3 regions of the Azonexus sp. MM2026_4 genome follow, and region 1 is predicted to be linked to each of the others. Evidence: predicted binding sites of a transcription regulator. Region 1 holds the regulator's gene; each other region holds the start of a gene.
The links. The regulator sigma-54, encoded in region 1, starts transcription at its own class of promoters, with help from an activator protein. The targets are predictions, from matches to a motif close to TGGCACGCTTNCTGCTNA.
Positions count from the first base shown of each region.

Region 2: AC0KWY_RS07935 (circularly permuted type 2 ATP-grasp protein) is a predicted target of sigma-54. The motif match lies at 4,610-4,627, and genes of this name have one in related genera.
Region 3: cydP (cytochrome oxidase putative small subunit CydP) is a predicted target of sigma-54. The motif match lies at 4,790-4,807, and genes of this name have one in related genera.

Region 1 is NZ_CM148380.1:2,916,672-2,923,697, reverse strand. Features, by position in the region: gene AC0KWY_RS13800 (high affinity choline transporter 1) at 1-46, opposite strand, end outside; gene AC0KWY_RS13795 (RluA family pseudouridine synthase) at 89-769, opposite strand; gene AC0KWY_RS13790 (hypothetical protein) at 772-981, opposite strand; gene recA (recombinase RecA) at 1,185-2,213, shown strand; gene recX (recombination regulator RecX) at 2,206-2,640, shown strand; gene lptB (LPS export ABC transporter ATP-binding protein) at 2,637-3,371, shown strand; gene AC0KWY_RS13770 (RNA polymerase factor sigma-54) at 3,399-4,856, shown strand; gene hpf (ribosome hibernation-promoting factor, HPF/YfiA family) at 4,871-5,197, shown strand; gene ptsN (PTS IIA-like nitrogen regulatory protein PtsN) at 5,254-5,703, shown strand; gene hprK (HPr(Ser) kinase/phosphatase) at 5,713-6,648, shown strand; gene AC0KWY_RS13750 (FHA domain-containing protein) at 6,668-7,026, opposite strand, start outside.
Region 2 is NZ_CM148380.1:1,722,190-1,729,215, reverse strand. Features, by position in the region: gene AC0KWY_RS07970 (YajQ family cyclic di-GMP-binding protein) at 1-22, shown strand, start outside; gene AC0KWY_RS07965 (type 1 glutamine amidotransferase) at 71-694, opposite strand; gene AC0KWY_RS07960 (retropepsin-like aspartic protease family protein) at 810-1,439, shown strand; gene AC0KWY_RS07955 (hypothetical protein) at 1,452-1,709, shown strand; gene AC0KWY_RS07950 (CoA pyrophosphatase) at 1,706-2,293, shown strand; gene AC0KWY_RS07945 (CobD/CbiB family protein) at 2,337-3,260, shown strand; gene AC0KWY_RS07940 (acetyl-CoA C-acyltransferase family protein) at 3,286-4,467, shown strand; gene AC0KWY_RS07935 (circularly permuted type 2 ATP-grasp protein) at 4,664-6,085, shown strand; gene AC0KWY_RS07930 (alpha-E domain-containing protein) at 6,079-7,026, shown strand, end outside.
Region 3 is NZ_CM148380.1:370,961-377,986, forward strand. Features, by position in the region: gene AC0KWY_RS01675 (DUF6858 family protein) at 1-353, opposite strand, end outside; gene AC0KWY_RS01680 (NifB/NifX family molybdenum-iron cluster-binding protein) at 449-808, opposite strand; gene AC0KWY_RS01685 (cyd operon YbgE family protein) at 818-1,123, opposite strand; gene cydX (cytochrome bd-I oxidase subunit CydX) at 1,113-1,235, opposite strand; gene petA (ubiquinol-cytochrome c reductase iron-sulfur subunit) at 1,247-1,870, opposite strand; gene cydB (cytochrome d ubiquinol oxidase subunit II) at 1,881-3,023, opposite strand; gene AC0KWY_RS01705 (cytochrome ubiquinol oxidase subunit I) at 3,033-4,589, opposite strand; gene cydP (cytochrome oxidase putative small subunit CydP) at 4,579-4,755, opposite strand; gene AC0KWY_RS01715 (sigma-54 interaction domain-containing protein) at 4,973-6,262, shown strand; gene ahpC (alkyl hydroperoxide reductase subunit C) at 6,371-6,934, shown strand.

The sequences.
Region 1 (7,026 bases):
TGCCGATGGAAACGGCGAGATAGATGACGACGAACCAGATCAGCATGATGGCGGGTCGGCTACGGCAAGGGGTTGAAAATGCGCGGAATTATAAGGTTATTGCGGCTTTTTCTAGCGGGATAAATGGCGCCGGGCAGCGAAAATCTATGGCTTTGCCATCCAGCGGGTGCGGGAAGGCAATTTCTGCCGCGTGCAGCAGCAGTCGCGCTGCCCGGCCGGCGGCTGCGCCGGCGTACAAATCGTCGCCGAGGATGGGGTGGCCGAGGGCCGCCAGATGGACGCGCAACTGGTGCGAGCGGCCGGTTACCGGTTCCAGTTCGACGACCGTCGCATCCCGCGCCGGATCGCGGGCGATGACCCGGAAACGCGTCAGCGACGGTTTGCCGAGTTCGTGGCTGACCATTTGCCGTGGCCGGTTCGGCCAGTCGCAGATCAGCGGCAGGTTGATTTCCCCGCTATCGTCGGCGATCAGGCCGGCGACGGCGGCGACGTAGCGCTTGTCCACCGCCCGTTCCCGGAACAGGCGGTACATCTCGCGCTGCACCGCTTCGCCGCGGGCAACGACGAGTAGTCCGGAGGTGGACATGTCGAGGCGGTGGGCGATCATCGCCTCCGGCCAGCGGCGTTGCAGGCGGCTGATCACGCAATCCTGCTTGTCCGCGCCGCGTCCGGGAACGGAGAGCAGTCCGCTGGGCTTGTCGACGACCAGCAACTGGTCGTCCACGTGGACGACGACGATATCTTCGGCGGGCGGGCGGTAATCGGGCATGTTCAGGAACGCCGGTCCGGGATGCTGCAGCGGGGGTCGCGGAACGGTCCGCCGCCATGGGTCCAGCCGGCGCCGGGCGAGGTCTGCAGGCAGACTGTCGTGCCGTCGATCTTGCTCAGCCAGCGGTGCCAGCTTGCTGGGCGAGCCTGGGTGCCGAGGATGGCGAGACCGAGCAAGGTCGGGATGAGGTAGCGGAGAAGACGATATTTCATGGTCGATATACTGTATAGTTGTACAGTAAATGCCGTCGTTCGGGCAGGGGCGCAAAGCATACACCCCTGGCCGCGGCATTCGGCAGCGAACGGAATCGCCATTGGCATGTTTGCTGCCGATGGCGCATCATCATGCAGCCAGCAATTTTTGTTCCATCCCTGGCCCCTGTGCCATAATCCGCTCAACGTTTCGAGGTAAGAACATGGACGACAACAAGGCAAAGGCGCTCGCCGCAGCGCTGCAACAAATCGAAAAGCAGTTCGGCAAGGGCTCCATCATGAAGATGGGCGATGCCGAGATCGACGAAGGGATCCAGGTCGTTTCCACCGGCTCGCTCGGGCTTGATCTGGCGCTGGGCGTCGGCGGCCTGCCGCGTGGCCGTGTCGTCGAGATCTACGGTCCGGAATCTTCGGGCAAGACCACGCTCTGTCTGCAGGTCGTCGCTGAAATGCAGAAGCTGGGCGGCGTCGCCGCCTTCATCGATGCCGAGCATGCGCTCGATCCGCAATATGCGCAGAAACTCGGCGTCAATGTCGGCGACCTGCTGATTTCGCAGCCCGACACCGGCGAGCAGGCGCTGGAGATTTCCGACATGCTGGTGCGCTCGGGTTCGGTCGACATCATCGTCATCGACTCGGTCGCCGCCCTCACCCCTCGTGCCGAAATCGAAGGCGAAATGGGCGACCAGATGGTCGGCCTGCACGCTCGCCTGATGTCGCAGGCGTTGCGCAAGCTGACCGCCAACATCAAGAAGACCAATACGCTGGTCATCTTCATCAACCAGATCCGGATGAAGATCGGCGTCATGTTCGGCTCGCCGGAAACCACCACCGGCGGTAACGCGCTCAAGTTCTACGCTTCGGTGCGCATGGACATCCGCCGCATCGGCGGCATCAAGAAGGGCGACGAGGTGATCGGCAACGAGACCAAGGTCAAGGTGGTCAAGAACAAGGTGTCGCCGCCGTTCCGCGAAGCCATTTTCGATATCCTCTACGGTGAAGGCATTTCCCGCGAAGGCGAGATTGTCGAGATGGGCGTTGCCCACAAGCTGATCGACAAGTCCGGCGCCTGGTATGCCTACCAGGGCGAGAAGATTGGCCAGGGCAAGGACAACGCCCGCGAGTTCCTGCGTAGCCACCCGGATACCGCCCGCGAGATCGAGGCGAAAATCCGTGAGGCGGCAGCGGCCAAGGTGCTCAAGCCGACCCGTTCGTCCGGCGGGGATGACTGAACTGCGTCAGCGCGCCCTGCAGTTATTGGCCCGGCGCGAACATAGCCGGGCCGAGCTGCATGCCCGGTTGGCCGCCCAGGCCGAGTCCGGCGAGGCGCTGCTGGCGGTGCTCGATGCGCTGGAGCAGCAGGGGCTGCTGTCCGACGACCGCTATGCCAGGCAACGGGTGGTCGCCCGTGCCGGCCGCTATGGCAACGCCCGTCTGCGCCAGGAGTTGAAGCAGCGCGGTATCGGCGACAGCGAGATCGCGGCGGCGCTACCGGAGGCCGGCGACGAGCTGGAACGTTGCCGGGCGATCTGGGTCAGGAAGTTCGGCCAGCCGCCGGAATCTCCGGAAGAGCGTGCAAAACAGACGCGTTTCCTGCAGTATCGCGGCTTTTCCCATGAAGCGATCCGCCATGTCCTGCGTGGAGTCGAAGACGAATGAGCCTGCCGTCAGCCACCCTGTCCGCCCATAACCTGAAAAAGCGCTACAAGGCGCGGACTGTCGTCGAGGACGTTTCCTTCGCCGTCAGGTCGGGCGAGGTGGTCGGCCTGCTCGGTCCGAACGGCGCCGGCAAGACCACGTGTTTCTACATGGTCGTCGGTCTGGTGGTTGCCGATGGCGGCGAGGTCTATATCGACGAGGAGCGCTTGACCCATCAGGCGATGCATGCCCGGGCCCGCCTCGGACTGTCCTATCTGCCGCAGGAAGCATCGGTGTTCCGCAAGCTCAACGTCGAGGAAAACATCCAGGCGGTGCTGGAGTTGCAGAAGCTGACGCCGACCGAGATCGCCGCGCGGCTCGAGGAGTTGTTGAGCGAGCTGCATATCGGCCATGTCCGCCATGTCAATGCGGCGGCGCTTTCCGGCGGCGAGCGGCGGCGTGTCGAAATTGCCCGGGCGCTGGCGACCAATCCGCGTTTCATTCTGCTCGACGAACCTTTCGCCGGTGTCGATCCGATCGCCGTGCTGGAAATCCAGAAAATCATCCGTTTCCTCAAGGATCGCGGCATCGGTGTCCTGATTACCGACCACAATGTTCGCGAGACCCTCGGCATCTGCGATCACGCAGTGATCATCAACGCCGGTCACGTCCTGGCTTCCGGGCGGCCGGAAGAAATTGTCGACAATGAAAGCGTGCGCAAGGTATACCTTGGCGAACATTTCCGGCTTTGATTCCTACGTGACCAGACCATTCCCGCAATGAAACCGGCACTCCAGCTCAAACTCTCGCAACATCTCGCCCTGACGCCGCAGTTGCAGCAGTCGATCAAGCTGCTGCAACTGTCTACGGTCGAGATGCAGCAGGAGATCGAACGCTATCTGCTGGAAAACCCGATGCTGGAGCGCGACGACGACGGCCCGACCGAGTCGTATGCCGCCGCCCAGCAATTCGATTCGCCGGACAAGGCAAGCTCGGCAGAGACGGCAAGCCCACCGGAAAGTCACGAGGACGCTCAGGGCGAGCCGCCGATGACCCCGGACGACGTCGATGACGACCGCTGGTCGAGCGACGCCGGTACCTTCACCGGCGCCGGGCGTGACGAGGATGACGACAACGACCCGCAGGACAGTCACGCAGCCAATGTCAGCCTGCGCGAGCACCTCGGTTGGCAACTGGGAATGACCCAGATGTCGGAACGCGATCGCAGCCTGGTCCGTTTCCTGATCGAAGCGCTCGACGATGACGGTTATCTGGCGACGCCTCTCGATGAACTCTGGGAAACCCTGCCCGCCGAGTACGAAGTCGAACTCGAAGAGCTCGACATCGCCCTGCGCCACATCCAGAACTTCGATCCGACCGGTGTTGGCGCCCGCGATCTGCGCGAATGTCTGCTGCTGCAGCTCAAGGTCGAGGAAGATTGCGCCGAGCGGACGTTGGCCATGGCCATCGCCGACAAGCACCTGGAACTTCTGGCCGCCCGCGATTTTGCGCGGATTCGCCGACTCACCGGCTGTGACGACGAAATCCTCAAGGGCGCCCACGAACTGATCACCAGCCTCAATCCGCGGCCGGCCGCCGGCTATTCGCAGATCGAAGCGCGTTACATCACGCCCGATGTCATCGTCAAGAAACTCAAGGGCAAGTGGACGGCCTACATCAATCCGGACGCCTACCCTCGCCTGCGCATCAACCGCTTGTACGCGGAAATCCTCGCCAAGCAGCGGCGCGGCAACGGCAATCTGAGCGGCCAGTTGCAGGAAGCACGCTGGCTGATCAAGAACGTCCAGCAGCGTTTCGAGACCATCCACCGCGTCACCCAGGCCATCGTCGACCGCCAGCGCCAATTCTTCGAGCACGGCGAAGTCGCCATGCGGCCCCTGGTCCTGCGCGAGATTGCCGACCTGCTCGGCCTCCACGAATCGACCATTTCACGGGTGACCAGCCAGAAATACATGGCGACGCCGCGGGGAATTTTCGAGCTCAAATACTTCTTTGGCAGCCACGTATCCACCGATACTGGCGGTGCCTGTTCTGCCACCGCCATTCGTGCGCTGATCAAGCAATTGATTTCGGCGGAGGATGGCAAGAAGCCCTTGTCGGATAGTCAATTATCCGAAATACTAGGCCAGCAGGGAATCGTCGTTGCCCGACGCACGGTCGCCAAATACCGCGAATCGTTGAACATCCCGCCGGTCAATTTACGAAAGACCCTGTAGAGAGAGGAGAAAAAATGAATCTGCAAATCAGCGGTCATCATATTGAAGTTACCCCGGCCCTGCGCGAATACGTCGAGAACAAGCTCGAACCCGTTCTGCGTCACTTCGACAAGGTGACCGGCGTCAGCGTCGTGCTCTCGGTCGAGAAGCTCAAGCAGCAGGCTGAAGTTACCCTGCACGTGCCGGGCAAGGACATCCATGTCGAGGAAGCCGGCGACGATCTTTACGCAGCGATCGATGCCATGTTCGACAAGCTCGACCGCCAGGTCCAGAAGTACAAGCAGAAGGTGCAGGATCACCATCGCGGTGAGAAACCGTCGCAGCACCTTGAAGGCGAATAAGCCGGCCCTGACCGCAGCCATTCCCGGCTGCGGTCTTTTTGCTTCAACACTTTCCCATGACCCCCCTAGACAACATTCTGACTGCCGACCAGGTTCTGCTTGATTTGGATGCGAGCAGCAAGAAACGTGTTTTCGAACAGGCCGGGATGCTTTTCGAAGGTCGGCTCGGCATGGCCCGGACGCAGATTTTCGATAGCCTGTTTGCTCGCGAGAAGCTGGGCTCCACTGGCCTCGGTCAGGGCATCGCGATCCCGCATGGCCGCATCAAAGGCCTGAAACAGGCGGCCGGTGCACTAATCCGCCTGACCACACCGATTCCCTTCGATTCGCCGGACGGCCGCCCGGTCACCCTGCTATTCGTGTTGCTGGTGCCGGAGCAGGCGACCGAGGAGCATCTGCAGATCCTTTCCGAACTGGCGCAACGCTTCTCCGACCGGGCCTTCCGCGAAGCCCTGCTGGCGGCGCCCGACGTCGCAACCGTTCTCTCCCTGTTCAAGAAGTCCTGATTCCGCGCCGTGCGCCACATCAGCCTTGAACAGTTGTACCAGGACAACCGCGAGCAGTTGTTGTTCAACTGGGTAGTCGGCCAGCGTGCCGACCGTCGGGTCGAACTGAAGGCGGCGAGCAATTACGGCGCCGACGTCGTCGGCCACATCAACATCATTCACCCGGAACGCCTGCAGGTCATGGGGCAGGCCGAGTACGACTGGGCGATGCGGATCGGCGAACGCCGCTTCGGCCAGCTATTCAGCGATCTGTTGTCGGCCAGGACGCCGGCGATGATCGTTGCCGATGGACTCAAGCCGCCCGATTTCGTGCTCGAAGCCTGTCGGCAGGCCGATGTGCCGTTGATCCTTTCGCCCAAGCATTGTTCAGCGGTGATCGATCACCTGCGCATCTACCTTTCCGCTCGCCTCGCCGATACGGTCAGCCTGCACGGGGTATTCATGGACGTGCTCGGCATGGGCGTGCTGATCACCGGCGATTCCGGGGTCGGCAAGTCGGAACTGGCGCTCGAACTGATTTCCCGCGGCCACGGCCTGGTTGCCGACGACGTCGTCGAAATGGCGCGCATCGCGCCAACCACGATCGAGGGCCGTTGCCCCGGCATGCTGCGGGATTTCCTCGAGGTGCGCGGGCTCGGGCTGCTCAACATCCGTACCATCTTCGGCGAAACGGCGTCGCGCCGGAAAATGAAGCTGAAGCTGATCGTTCACCTGCAGCGGACGATCGCCGCCGAAGATGCACCACGCCTGCCGCTCGATGCGCAGACTCAGGAAGTGCTTGGTGTTCCGGTGCGCAAGGTGGTGATCCCCGTTGCCGCCGGACGCAACCTGGCGGTGCTGCTGGAGGCTGCGGTGCGCAATACCATCCTGCAGTATCGGGGAATTGATTCGATGCAGGATTTCATCGACCGGCAAAGCCGGGTGATGACTGACGAAACGCCCTGAGACTGGCCCTTCGCCTCGCTCAGAGGTGTTCGAATTCGATGCGTTCGGCGGCCGTATCGTTGGCCGAGCTGCCAAAGCAGATGATGCCCTTGCCGTCGAGCAAAGCTTCATGCTTGCGAACCAGCACCTCCCGTTGTCCCTGCAGGGTCAGGAAGCTGCCATTGGTGCTGGTGTCGACCAGATAGTAGCCGTCGTCGCGGCGCTCGATGCGCGCATGCAAGCGCGAAACCCGACGGTTCTCGACCAGCAGCTTGCACGATGGATCGCGGCCAAGGCTGATCACCGGCGCCTTCTGATCGATCAGGAAGGCTTGGCCGTGATAGCGCAGGCAAAGTCGCTCGGCAACCCGCGGCTGGTTGTGGGGGCCGAACATGGAGT
Region 2 (7,026 bases), 1.2 Mb from region 1:
GGACGGCAACTACCGCGATTGATCGCCGGCAGCGGACCCGCACAGGGCGGCCTCGGCCGCCCGCTTGCGTTTACCGGCGCAGGTTGGCGATCCAGGCAGTGTAGAGCTGGTCGGACAGCGCGCGCATCGCCGGCAGGCGTTCGCCGACCTGGCCGTTCATGTCTTCCGGCGTCTGCACGCTCGGCAGGTCGCCGACGGCCAGTGCCTCGTCGGCCCACTGGTCGGCCCAGGTGGCGATCATCTCCGGCGTCATCTCGACGTGGCACTGCATGCCCAGGTGCGGGCCGAGCACGTACATCTGGTTGGCGCAGTAGGCGTTGGCGAACAGCCGGCTGGCGCCGGGCGGGATGCTGAAGGTCTCGCCGTGCCATTGGAAGACGGTGTTCGCCCGGCCGGCGAAGTCGCCCAGCCAGCGGCGGGCGATGGCGTTGTCCTCGGCCAGCGCCTCGCCCCAGCCGATTTCCTTGACCGGGTTCTTCGTCACCTGGCCGCCGAGCGCCTTGCTGATCAATTGGCCGCCCAGGCAATGGCCGATCACCGGAATGTCGCGGGCGACGGCGTCGCGGATCAGGGCGCAGATGGGTTCGATCCAGGGCAGCGGGTCATTGACGCTCATCGGCCCGCCCATGAAGCAGAGGCCGGCGAAATCTTCGCCGCTGGCGGGCACCGGTTCACCCTCGTCGACGGCGATCAATTTCCATGGAATCCCTTGTCGCTCAAGGAATATGGCAAAATAGCCCGGACCTTCGGTGGGGGAGTGACGAAAGATGGCAACGGGTTTCATGGCGGTACTCGCAAGGTGTTTCCGGATGCCGCATTTTACGCTGGCATGCCTGGGCTGTCTGAGCTCCGTTGCCCTGGCGCAGGAGGTCGGCCTGGCCGGGGTCATCGGCAGCAAGGCGCTGCTCATGATCAACGGCGCGCCGCCGCGGGCGGTGCCGGTCGGCAGCACGGTCAACGGGATCAAGGTGCTGTCGGTGCAGGGCGACCAGGCGGTGATCGAGATGGGCGGCCGCAAGCGTCCCTTGCGCGTCGGCCAGCATGCGGTCGGTGTCGCTGCCGACGGCGCCGGCGAGAAGATCGTCCTGACCGCCGACGGTCAGGGGCATTTCGTCACCCTCGGGACGATCAACGGCGCTTCCGTGCGCTTCCTGGTCGATACCGGGGCGAGCATGATCTCGCTTGGCGCCAGCGACGCGCGGCGCATGGGACTGGATTTCAACCGGGGTCAGAAGGGGGTTTCGCAGACCGCCAACGGCCAGACCACGATCAGCGTGGTCAAGCTGGACAGCGTGCGCGTCGGTGGCGTCACGCTGCACCAGGTTGACGCGGCGATCCACCAACATGACCTGCCGATTGCCCTGCTCGGGATGAGTTTCCTCAACCGGATGGAAATGCAGCGCGACGGCAGTACGATGACGCTGAAAAAGCGCTACTAGGAGAGAGAAACCATGCCACAACAGGCAAACGAGATCGCGCTGCTGCGCGAGGAACTGGAAATGCTGATGGGCGAACGTCAGGCGCTGCTGCGCGTGGTCGGCGCCAGCGCCGCGCTGATCGCTTCGCTCGACAGCAAGCGCCTGCCGGTGGCTGCCGTCGAGGCGGCGGACATGGTCGCCACCAGCATCAACGGCTTGAGCGAGGAAACCCTGCAGGATGCGCTGTCGGCGGTTCATGCCGAAATCGAGGAGGATTCGGCCGGCGCATGAGCATCGACCTGGAAAGCTTGCGGCGCAGCCTGCTGGAGAACCCACCGGCGGGCGAGGCGGTGGTCGAGGACGGCGCGGCGAGCGGCAAGCTGACGCCGGCCGCGGTGCTTTTTCCGATCGTCCGGCGCGCCGCCGGTCATACCGTGCTGCTCACGCAGCGCACCGCCCATCTGCGCGATCACGCCGGCCAGGTCAGTTTTCCCGGCGGGCGGGTCGAGGCGGCTGACGCTTCGCCGCTGGAAACCGCGCTCCGTGAAACCGAAGAGGAGATCGGCCTCGCCCGGCGTCACATCGAGGTCCTCGGCTACCTGCCGGAGTACCGCACCGGGACTGGGTTCTGCGTCGTGCCGGTGGTCGCCGCGGTAACCCCGCCCTTCGACCTGGCGCCCGATCCTTTCGAGGTCGCCGAAATTTTTGAAGTACCGCTTGCCTTCCTGCTCGACCACGCCAATCACCAGCGGCATTCGGTGCATCTGCGCGGCGCGCTGCGCCATTACTATGCCATGCCCTACGCCGGACATTTCATCTGGGGGGCGACCGCCGGCATGATCCGTTCGCTGAGCGAAAGGCTTGTGGTATCTTGACTCCGATACGAAGAAACATGGCAGTTGATTGCCGCCTTGCCCCATGAGCCTCCTTTCGCTGATCGCCGTTTTCCTGATCGAGCAGTTCAAGCCGCTGGACTACCGGCGCGTCGTTGCGACGCCGCTCGAGGCCTGGGCCGATTTCATCGAATCGCGCTTCAACGCCGGCGCCCGCCACCACGGGATCGGTGCCTGGCTGATCGCGGTCGCCCTGCCGGTGCTGCTGCTGGCCGGGCTGTATTACGCGTGCTACGCGGTGAGCCCGCTGCTCGCCTGGTTGCTCAATGTCGGCGTGCTCTACCTGACCATGGGCTTTCGCCAGTTCAGCCACCATTACACCGAAATCCAGCTGGCCTTGCGTCTGGGCGATCTCGAGCGCGCCCGCCAACTGCTCGGCGAATGGCAGGACCGGCCGACGCAGGGCTTGAGCGCGCGCGAGGTGGCGCGGCTGTCGATCGAGGGCGCGTTGGCCGCCTCGCACCGCCATGTCTTCGCCGTCCTGCTCTGGTTCGTGCTGCTGCCGGGGCCATGCGGCGCGCTGCTCTATCGCCTGGCGCTGATCGTGCGCGAGCGTTGGACAGTGCTCGGCGGCGCGGCGCATAATGAGTTCGTAACATTCGCCCGGCAGGCTTTCGCCCTGATCGACTGGTTGCCGTTACGGACGACGGCCTCGGCCTTCGCCGTCGTCGGCGATTTCGAGGATGCCGTGCATTGCTGGCGGACGCAGCCGGCACTGTGGCCGGACCGCGATCTCGGCATCGTGCTGGCAAGCGGGGCGGGGGCGCTCGGTGTGCAGTTGGGCGGCTCGGTGGTGGACGAAGGCGAGGTTTCCGACCGGGCCGAACTCGGCCTGGGCGAACCGGCCGACGTCGATTTCATGCAGAGCGCCGTCGGTCTCGTCTGGCGGGCGACGGTGTTGTGGGTGTTGTTGCTCTTTTTGTTGGGGCTGGCCAATCTGGCGGGCTGAAAATAATTTTTAAGAGGAGTTCTACATGAGCAGAGAAGTTGTTGTCCTGAGCGCAGTCCGTTCCCCGATTGGCGCCTTTGGCGGTTCCCTCGCCGATTTCGATACCAGCGAACTGGCCGGCATCGTGATGAAGGAAGCGATCGCCCGTTCCGGCGTCGATCCGCAACAGATCAACTACGTCACCGTCGGCACCACGATGCCGACCGACTCCCGTTATGCCTACGCTTCGCGCGTCGCCTCGATCCAGGCCGGCCTGCCGATGGAATCGGTGGCCATGCAGGTTTCCCGCCTGTGCGCTTCCGGCCTCCAGGGCATCGTCACCACCGCCCAGAACATCATGTTGAACGATGCCGACTACGGTATCGGCGGTGGCGTCGAAGTCATGTCGAAGGCCGCCTACCTGATGCCGACGCTGCGTTCCGGCGCGCGCATGGGCGACACCAAGGCGGTCAACTCGATGGTCGCCGTCCTCACCGACCCGTTTGGCGTCGGCCACATGGGCATCACCGCCGAAAACCTGGCGGAAAAGCATGGCATCACCCGTGAAGCGCAGGATGCCTTCGCCGTCGAATCGCAGCGTCGTGCCGCTGCCGCCATCGACGCCGGCTACTTCCAGTCGCAGATCGTTCCCATCGTCAAGCAGACGCGCAAGGGCGAAGTCGTCTTCGACACCGACGAGCACCCGAAGCGCGGCACGACGATGGAAAGCCTGGCCAAGATGAAGCCGGCGTTCAAGAAGGACGGTACGGTCACCGCCGGTAACGCTTCCGGCATCAACGACGGCGCTGCCTTCTTCGTGCTCGCCGCCGCCGACGTTGCCGCCAAGGCCGGCTACAAGGCGCGTGCCCGCATCGCCGGTTATGCCGTTGCCGGTGTGCCGAACGACATCATGGGCGAAGGCCCGATCCCGGCGACCAAGCTGGCGCTGAAGAAGGCCGGCCTGACGCTCGATCAGATGGACGTCATCGAATCGAACGAAGCCTTCGCCGCCCAGGCCCTCTCGGTGTCCAAGGTGCTCGGCCTCGACCCGGCGAAGACCAACCCGAACGGCGGTGCCATTGCTCTCGGCCACCCGGTCGGCTGCTCCGGCGCCTTCATCGCCACCAAGGCCCTTTATGAACTGGAACGCATCGGCGGCAAGTACGCGCTGGTCACCATGTGCATCGGCGGCGGCCAGGGCATTGCGGTCATCCTCGAACGCGCCTGACCGACCCGTTGCAACATCCTGAAAATCGCCGGCAGACGCCGGCGATTTTTTTTGCACCAGCTTGAATTGGCATGGCACCACATTGGGGCGGTACTTTGCGCTGCCTTTTGCCAACTCACTGATTCGATGCCATTTTGGGGCGTGGCATGGATTCTGCTGAAAGTTCTTCGAGAGCATCCTCAGTGACGAGTCCAACATGAACTTCTATAACGAGATGTATGACGCCAACGGCGGCGTCCGGGAGCACTACAAGGGATACGAGGCCTGGCTGCAGGCGACGCCGCCCGAGCGCATCGAGCGCAAGCGCGCCGAGGCCGACCTGGCCTTTCACCGCGTCGGCATCACCTTTGCCGTCTATGGCGAGGAGGCCGGCAAGGAGCGCCTGATTCCCTTCGACATCATTCCGCGCATCATCCCGGCGGCAGAGTGGAAGGCGCTGGAGCGCGGCATGCGCCAGCGGGTGCGGGCGCTCAACATGTTCCTGTGGGACATCTACCACGACCAGGAAATCCTCAAGGCCGGCAAGATCCCGGCCGAGCAGGTGCTCAACAATGCCCAGTACCGCGCCGTGATGCAGGGCGTCGATGTGCCCGCCGGCATCTATGCGCACATTGCCGGGGTCGACGTGGTGCGCGCCGGCGCCGGCGAGTTCTACGTGCTCGAAGACAACCTGCGCGTACCGTCGGGTGTTTCCTACATGCTCGAAGACCGCAAGATGATGATGCGGCTCTTCCCGGAGTTGTTCGCCCGGCACAAGGTGGCGCCGGTCCAGCACTACCCGGACATGCTGCTGGAAAAACTGCGCGCTGTCGCGCCGCAGGGCATCGCCGACCCGACGGTGGTCGTGCTGACCCCGGGCGCCTACAACAGCGCCTATTTCGAGCACAGCTTCCTGGCCCAGCAGATGGGCGTCGAGCTGGTCGAGGGGCGCGATCTCTTCGTCAAGAACGACACCGTGTACATGCGCACGACGCAGGGGCCGCAACGGGTCGACGTGATCTACCGGCGGATCGACGACGACTTCATGGACCCGCTCGCCTTCCGTGCCGATTCGGCGCTCGGCGTGCCCGGCATCCTGAAGGCCTACCAGGCCGGCAACGTCACCCTGTCGAACGCGATCGGCACCGGCGTCGCCGACGACAAGTCGATCTATCCCTACGTACCGGAGATGATCCGCTTCTACCTCGGCGAAGAGCCGCGCCTGAACAACGTGCCGACCTACATGTGCCGCAAGCCGGACGAGCTCGCCTACGTGCTCGATCACCTGGCCGAGCTGGTGGTCAAGGAAGTGCATGGTGCCGGCGGCTACGGCATGCTGGTCGGCCCGGCCTCCACCAAGGAGCAGATCGAGAAGTTCCGCCAGTTGCTGCTCGCCAAGCCGGAGGGCTACATCGCCCAGCCGACGCTGGCGCTGTCCAACTGCCCGACCTTCGTCGAGGCCGGCATCGCGCCGCGTCACCTCGACCTGCGCCCCTTCGTGCTGTCCTCGGGCAAGTGCGTGAACATGGTGCCCGGCGGCCTGACCCGGGTTGCGCTGACCGAGGGCTCGCTCGTCGTCAATTCGTCGCAGGGCGGCGGCACCAAGGATACCTGGGTTCTGGAGGATGAATCATGCTGAGCCGTACCGCCGATCACCTGTTCTGGATGTCGCGCTACATCGAGCGCGCCGAGAACCTTGCCCGCCTGCTCAACGTCACCTGGCAGATGTCGCTGGTGCCGCAGTCCGAAGGCGCAACCAACCAGAGCTGGGCCGCGATCATCGCCTTGAACAGCCTCGAGGAGGCCTACGCCGCCAAGTACGACACGGTCACCGGCGAGAACGTGCTGCGCTTCATGGTCAGCGACCCGGACAATTTCTCGTCGATCTTCAGCTGCCTGCGCCTGGCCCGCGAGAACGCGCACGCCGTGCGTGGCACGCTGACCACGGAAATGTGGGAGACGATGAACTCGACCTGGCTGGAAGCCCGTGAAAAGAGCTTCGAGCAGATTGCCAACGCCGGCATCGGCGAGTTCTTCGAGTGGGTCAAGATGCGTTCCTCGCTGTCGCGCGGCACCACGCTGGGCACCTTGCTGCAGGACGAGGCCTTCCACTTCATCCGTCTCGGCACGCTGCTCGAACGCGCCGACAACACGGCGCGCATTCTCGACGTCAAGTACCACGTGCTGCGTCCGCACGGCGAGGAAGAGGAGGCGACCGACTTCTACCAGTGGGGCGCGCTGCTCCGCTCGGTGTCCGGCTTCGAGGTCTATCGCAAGGTCTACCGCGACGTCATCACGCCGGAGCGGGTCGCCGAACTGCTCATCCTCAACAGCGACATGCCGCGCTCCCTGCGCTTTTGCCTCAGTGGCGTGGTCAAGAACCTGGAGCTAGTTGCCAACAGCCATTCCGGCGAGACCCTGCGCCAGGCCGGCCAGCTCTACTCGCAACTGCGTTACGGCCGCATCGACGACCTGCTGGAAGGCGGCCTGCACGAATGGCTGACCGACTTCATGGACCGCATCTACCTGATCGGCGACGGCATCAGCAAGGACTTCCTGGTGCCGATGAGCGAGGCGGCC
Region 3 (7,026 bases), 2.1 Mb from region 1:
GCCTGGTTGGCGGGCGCCATGGGGGCTTCCATGAAGCTGATGACAAATTTGTCGCCGAGGTCGGCAATGCCGATCGAGCGGGGGCGCACGGCGAGGATCTGCGGGTTGGGCAGGGCAAAACCGAAGCAGAAGATGATATCGACGGCGGCCTGCAGGCCGGCCATGATTTCGCCGCCGATCCGGGTGGTATGAGCGAAGTGGTCGAAGACGCCGAGGAACTGGACTTTCGGGTTCTCGGCGATCTTCGCCTGGTAATACTCGACCAGCGCGGGAACCGAGGTGAAGGTGGTTTCCGTCTTGGCGATCTCGGCGACGAAGACCGGGTATTTATCGTTGAGCAGGGTTTGTTTCATGGCGAAGTTCGGAGGTGGGTGGGGGTTGCCAATGGCATGAGGCGGCGATTCTAGCAGAGCCCGGACGCGGCATCCAGCGCCTGCCGGCGCCTCCTTCAGTGCGCGTGTTCGTGAGCGTCGCAGCCGGCTTCCGGCGAACGGCTGAGTAGCTGTCCCCGCAGGAAATCGGCAACGGCGCGCTCCGGGTCGTCGAGGTCGGTGAGCAGGGGGCGGATGCCCAGGGCGAGCAGGCGCTGCTGGAGTCTGCCGCCCATGCCGCGGCTGATCAGCACGTCGATCCCGGCGAGCGCCCGGGGCAGTTCCTGGCTGGCGTGGAAGCTCTGATCGAGATCGAGTTCGACCAGGCGGCGACTGGCCACCCGTTCCTGTTCGACCTCGTAGATCCAGAACTTCCGGCACTTGCCGGCGTGCTCGGTGATGGTCTTGCGATTCTGGCTGGTGATGGCGATCTGCATGATTTTCCTTCAGTGGAATAGAAACGGGTTGCCAATCGCCTTGAGCCGGGCGAGCGCCAGCAGCAGCGCGATCAGGCAGGCAGGACCGGAAAGCGGCCAGTGCGCCAGCCAGTGGCGCGGGATGAAGCCGACCCCGCGCACGAAGCCGGCGCTCATGGCCCAGAACAGCAGCAGGGCTGCCGGGTGATCGGCCCTGCCGGCAGCGTCGGTGGCGAGACCGGGGAAGATGGTCAGTGCCGCCGTCAGCAGCAGGGCGAGGCCAAGCGGTAGCCAGGCCATGCCCGGCGTGGCGGCGGGCAGGGGGTTAGCGGGCATCGGAGGCGTCGTCCGCCGTTTGGCGGCTGTCTTCGTAGTCGCCCCAGAGCGCGTTGAGAATGGCGAGCAGTACGGCAAAGCCGATACCGAGTACCCAGGCGAAATACCACATGATGATTCCTTTCAGGTTTTGTCGAATTCGTCGCTGCCGATGATCAGACGGGTGTCGGTCAGATACCGGTGGGGCGGGATTTCGAGGTTGGTCGGCGCCGGCTTGTTCTTGAAGACACGGCCGGCAAAGTCGAAGGTCGACCCATGGCAGGGGCAGAGGAATCCCCCCGGCCAATCGGCGCCGAGTGCCGGGTCGCCCGGCGTGAAGGCGGCCGAGGGCGAACAGCCGAGATGGGTGCAGATGCCGATGGCAACCAGCATTTCCGGAACCCGTGAGCGGGTTTCGTTAGCGGCGTAGGCGGGCTGTTGCGTTGTTACTCCGGAAGCCGGGTCGGCCAGCATCGGCTCGGCCTTTTTCAGCGCGGCCAGCATTTCCGGTGTGCGGTTGAGGATCCATACCGGCTTGCCGCGCCATTCGACGACCATCATCGTGCCTGGCGCCAACTTGCCGATATCAACTTCCACCGGTGCGCCGGCCGCCAGTGCCCGTTCCGATGGCATCAGGCTGGAAACAAAGGGGACGATTGCCGCCAGCGTCAGCGCGCCGCCGACGCCGGCGGTGGCCATCATCCACTGGCGGCGGGCCGGGCTGTCACAGACGGTGAAGGATGTTCCCTGGCAGGTACAGGTGGTCATGGCGTTTTCCTCAGTAGGCAGCGTGGTCGTTTTCGCGGATGTAGGCCGCCGTGACCTTGCCGGCCATCACTTTGTACGCCCAGCTGGTGTAGGCGATGATGATCGGCATGAAGATCAGGGTGGCCCAGAGCATGATGTTCAGCGTCAGATGGCTGGAAACGCTGTCCCAGACGGTAAGGCCGGAACGCAGGTCGGTTGACGACGGCATCACGAAGGGGAACAGCGAGACACCGGCGGTGCCGATGACGCCGACGATGGCCAGCGACGAGGCGACGAAGGCGGCGAGCGTCGCACCATTGACCGCGAGCAGCATGGCGGCCAGCGTGCCGGCATAGGCCAGCGCCGGCAGGGCCATGGTGAGCGGGTACTTGCCGTAGTTGGCGAGCCAGGCACCGGGCTGGCGCACGACTTCCTTGTCCAGCGGATTGGGCAACGCGGCCGGGTCGGCGGCGGAAACAATGGCATAGCCGTCAATGCCCTGCCACAGCCAGATGCCGGCAGCCGAGAAGGCGAGCAGCAGGAGCACGCCAAAGATCAGCATGGACAGTTGCGCCCGCCGATAGACCGCGTCTTCGGTGCGGTGCATCAGGTAGACCGCGCCGTGGAAGGTGATCATCGCCGTCGATACCAGGCCGCAGAGCAGGGCGAAGGGGTTGAGCAAGGCCCAGAAGCTGCCGGTGTAGTAGGGCATCAGGTTTTCGGCAAAGTGGAAGGGAACGCCCTGGAAGAGGTTGCCGAAGGCGACGCCGAAGATCAGCGGCGGTACGGCACCGCCGACGAACAGACCCCAGTCCCAGGTGTTGCGCCAGGTCGGGTTGGCGATCTTGCTGCGGTAGTCGAAGCCGACCGGGCGGAAGAACAGTGCCCAGAGTACCGCCAGCATGGCCCAGTAGAAGCCGGAGAAGGCGGTGGCATAGACCAACGGCCAGGCGGCGAAGATGGCGCCGCCGCCGGTGATGAACCAGACCTGGTTGCCGTCCCAGTGCGGGCCGACGGTGTTGATGACGATGCGGCGCTCGACGTCGTTCTTGCCGACGAAGGGCAGCAGCGTGCCGACCCCCATGTCGTGGCCGTCCATGATGGCGAAGCCGACCAGCAGGACGCCGACCAGCAGCCACCAGATGAGTTTCAGGGTTGGGTAGTCAAATAGCATTTCTGTTCCTCAGGCGTGAACGGGTTCGTTGGCATAGCGGCCGGTGCCCAGGCTGCCCGGACCCTGCTTGGCGAAGCGCACCATCAGGTACATTTCGACGGCCAGCAGCAGCGTGTAGAAGCCGACGAAGCCGGCGAGCGAGCCGTACAGGCTGGCGGTCGACAAGGTCGATACCGAGAGGTGGGTGGGCAGTACGCCGTAGATGGTCCAGGGTTGCCGGCCGTATTCAGCGACGAACCAGCCCATCTCGCAGGACAGCCAGGGAATCGGCAGCATCCACAGCGCCCAGCGCAGCAGCCAGGGCTTGCTGGCGAAATTGCCCTTGATCGACGACCACATGGCAATGCCGAACAGCGCCAGCATCAGGAAGCCGAAGGCGACCATGATGCGGAAGGTCCAGAACAGCGGGGCGACGGCGGGGATGGTGTCGGCGACGGCGCGGTCGATCATTTCCGGCGTTGCCTGGCGCACGTCGACGATGTACTTCTTCAACAGCAGACCGAAGCCGAGATCCTCGACGTGCTTCTCGAACAGCGCCTTGGTTTCTGTGTCAGCCGGGTTCTTGCGCAGGGCTTCCAGCGCGGTGACGGCAATCTGGCCGGAAAGGATGCGTTCGCGGTTTTTCTCGCGGATTTCCTTGATGCCGGGAATCTGCTCATCGACCGAGCGGGTCGCCAGCAGGCCCATGACCCAGGGAATCTCGATCGCGAAGTCGTTCTTCATGGCCTTTTCGTTGGGCAGCGCAATCAGGTTGAACGAAGCCGGGGCCGGCTCGGTTTCCCACATTGCTTCCATCGCGGCGAGTTTGGTCTGCTGGGCTTCGCCGACGGTGTAGCCGGATTCGTCGCCGAGCACGATGACGGAGAGGATCGACGCCAGGCCGAAGGCGGCGCCGATGCGGAAGCTCTTCTTGGCAAATTCGGTATCGCGGCCGCGCAGCAGGTAAAAGGCCGAAATCGACAGGACGAACATGGCGCCGGTGACATAGCCGGCGGAAACGGTATGAACGAACTTGGCCTGGGCATCCGGGTTGAACAGCACGGCCCAGAAATCGACCATTTCCATGCGCATCGTCACGTAGCTGAATTCGGCGCCGACCGGGTTCTGCATCCAGCCGTTGGCGATCAGGATCCACAGTGCCGACAGATTGGTGCCGATGCCCATGAACAGGGTAACCAGCAGATGCTGGCGCCGCGACAGCCGATCCCAGCCGAAGAAGAACAGGCCGATCAGCGTCGATTCCAGGAAGAAGGCCATCAGCCCTTCAATGGCCAGTGGCGCGCCGAAGATGTCGCCGACGTAGTGCGAGTAGTAAGCCCAGTTGGTGCCGAACTGGAACTCCATGGTGATGCCGGTGGTGACGCCGAGCGCGAAGTTGATCCCGAACAGCTTGCCCCAGAAGCGGGTCATGTCCTTGTAGATGGTCTTGCCGGTCATCACGTAACAAGATTCCATGATGACGAGAATCCAGGTCATGCCGAGGGTGAGCGGCACGAACAGGAAGTGGTACATGGCGGTGATCGCGAACTGTAGTCGTGACAGGTCGACGAGCTGCTCACTGAGCATGGGGGTCTCCTTGCGGGGCGGTGGTGAAATGGCGGGCAGCGGTCGATGCGTTGACCGCGACCCGGACGTCGCGGATAAACAGCCACCAGATCGCCGTCAGGGCGATCAGCTTGACGATGACGAGGAGAATCAACTCGCGGCGCAGGCGTCGTTCGCGTTGGTTCATGAAAGGCCTCCGGTGTTTGCTTAACAGCTTTTACTTATCAAGAGTTGTGCCAGCTTTTTTTGCTCCGGAGGTGTTGTCCAAGTCATTGAAAGTAAATGGTTCGATAAAACCCCGTAGGGTTTTTCCAGGGGGTTGGTCTGCCATATGGCAGTGGTGTGTCAGTGACGTGGCAGTTTGTGGCAGAATGATCGGCAGTGAGCGAGCCCGGAGGCAAGGCATGTTGAGTGAATTGATTTCTTTCCTGACGACCCTGCCCGAGCCGCACATCCTGTGCGACCGGGAGAACCGCATCATTGCGGCCAACGATGCCTACCGGAGGATCTGGGTGGGCGAGCAGGAAGTGGTCGGTCGCAAGTGCTACGAGGTTTCGCATCGCTTCGACGTGCCCTGCAATCTTGCTGGTGAGTCTTGTCCGTTGCAGCGCAGCCTGCTTTCAGGGCAACGCGAGCGGGTGCTGCATCTGCACCACACCCCGGCTGGCGAAGTTTTTGAAAATATCGAACTGTCGCCGATTCGCGATGAAGGCGGCGAGATCGTCTATTACATCGAAAAGCTGGAACCGATACCCGGCGCGCGCAGCCAGGCCCATGTTCAGGGTTTGATCGGTCGCTCGCCGCCTTTTCTGCACATGATGGAAATGCTGGCCCGGGTGGCGCCTGCCGAGGCCGCCGTGTTGCTGCAAGGGGAATCGGGAACCGGCAAGGAGTTGGTCGCAGGCGCCATCCACCAGATGAGCAAGCGTGCCGAGCGGCCTTTCGTCGCGGTCGACTGTTCCGGATTGCCGGAAACGCTGTTCGAAAGCGAACTGTTCGGCCACGAACGGGGCGCCTTCACCGGCGCTTCGGCACGCAAGACCGGCCTGGTCGAGGCGGCTGCCGGCGGGACTCTGTTTCTCGACGAGGTCGGCGATATCCCGTTGACGATCCAGGTTAAATTGCTGCGCCTGCTGGAAACCGGCACCTATCGCCGGGTCGGTTCGCCGGAATTGCGCAAGGCGGAAATCCGCGTCATTTCGGCGACGCACCGCCCGCTTGCCGAAATGGTCGAGCAGGGCAGTTTCCGCCAGGATCTGTATTTTCGGCTCAATGTTTTCCCGATTTTCCTGCCGCCGCTGCGCGAGCGCGGCGAGGATATCCTGTTGCTTGCCGAGGCCTTGCTGGCGCGGGTCGCCGGCGACCGTTCGCTGAGTTTGTCCGGGGAAGCCAAAGCCTGTCTGGCGAGCTATCGCTACCCCGGCAATGTGCGGGAATTGCGCAATATCCTGGAGCGCGCCTGTCTGTTGTGCGACGGCGAGGTGATCCAGGCCGAGCACCTGCCGGGTCTGGACAAGGCACGCTTTGCGCTGCCGACCTTGGCAGCCCAGGCAGCGAAGCCGGTGCCGAGGCCCGAGCAGGAAATCCTGCTGCAGGCGCATGCCGGCAATCGCCGGGAACTGGCCGAGCGGCTCGGCATTTCCGAGCGAACCTTGTATCGGCGATTGCAGGCCTTGCGCAAGGTACAAGGATAGTTTTCTAAAATCGATTTTATTTGTTTAATCAATTGGATTGATTGGCGGCGCTTTTCTATGATCCTCCCTGTCGCAGCAATTCAACCCACCCGCTCAAGGAGAAAACTCATGTCCATCATCAATACCAAGATCAAGCCCTTCACCGTTCAGGCTTACCAGAACGGCAAGTTCATCACCGTTTCCGACGCCGACCTCAAGGGCAAGTGGTCGATCTTCTTCTTCTACCCGGCCGACTTCACCTTCGTCTGCCCGACCGAACTCGGCGACATGGCCGACGTTTATCCTGAATTCCAGAAGCTCGGCGTCGAAGTCTATTCGGTGTCCACCGACACCCACTTCACGCACAAGGCCTGGGCCGACGCTTCCGACACGATCCGCAAGATCCAGTACGTGATGCTCGGCGATCCGACCGGTACCGTCACCCGTAACTTCGACGTCATGATCGAATCCGAAGGCCTGGCGCTGCGCGGCACCTTCGTCGTCAATCCGGAAGGCGAAATCAAGGTCGCCGAAATCCACGACCTGGGCATCGGCCGTGACGCTTCCGAGCTGCTGCGCAAGGTCAAGGCCGCCCAGTACGTCGCCTCGCACCCGGGCGAAGTCTGCCCGGCCAAGTGGACGGAAGGCGCCGAAACCCTGAAACCGTCGCTCGATCTGGTCGGCAAGATCTGATCCTGACCACCGCCGGGCTAGCTGCTCGGCGGATGGCAGCGCAATGGCGCGTCGCAGCGCGCTATTGCCGTGCCATCCAATACCGCTAACAG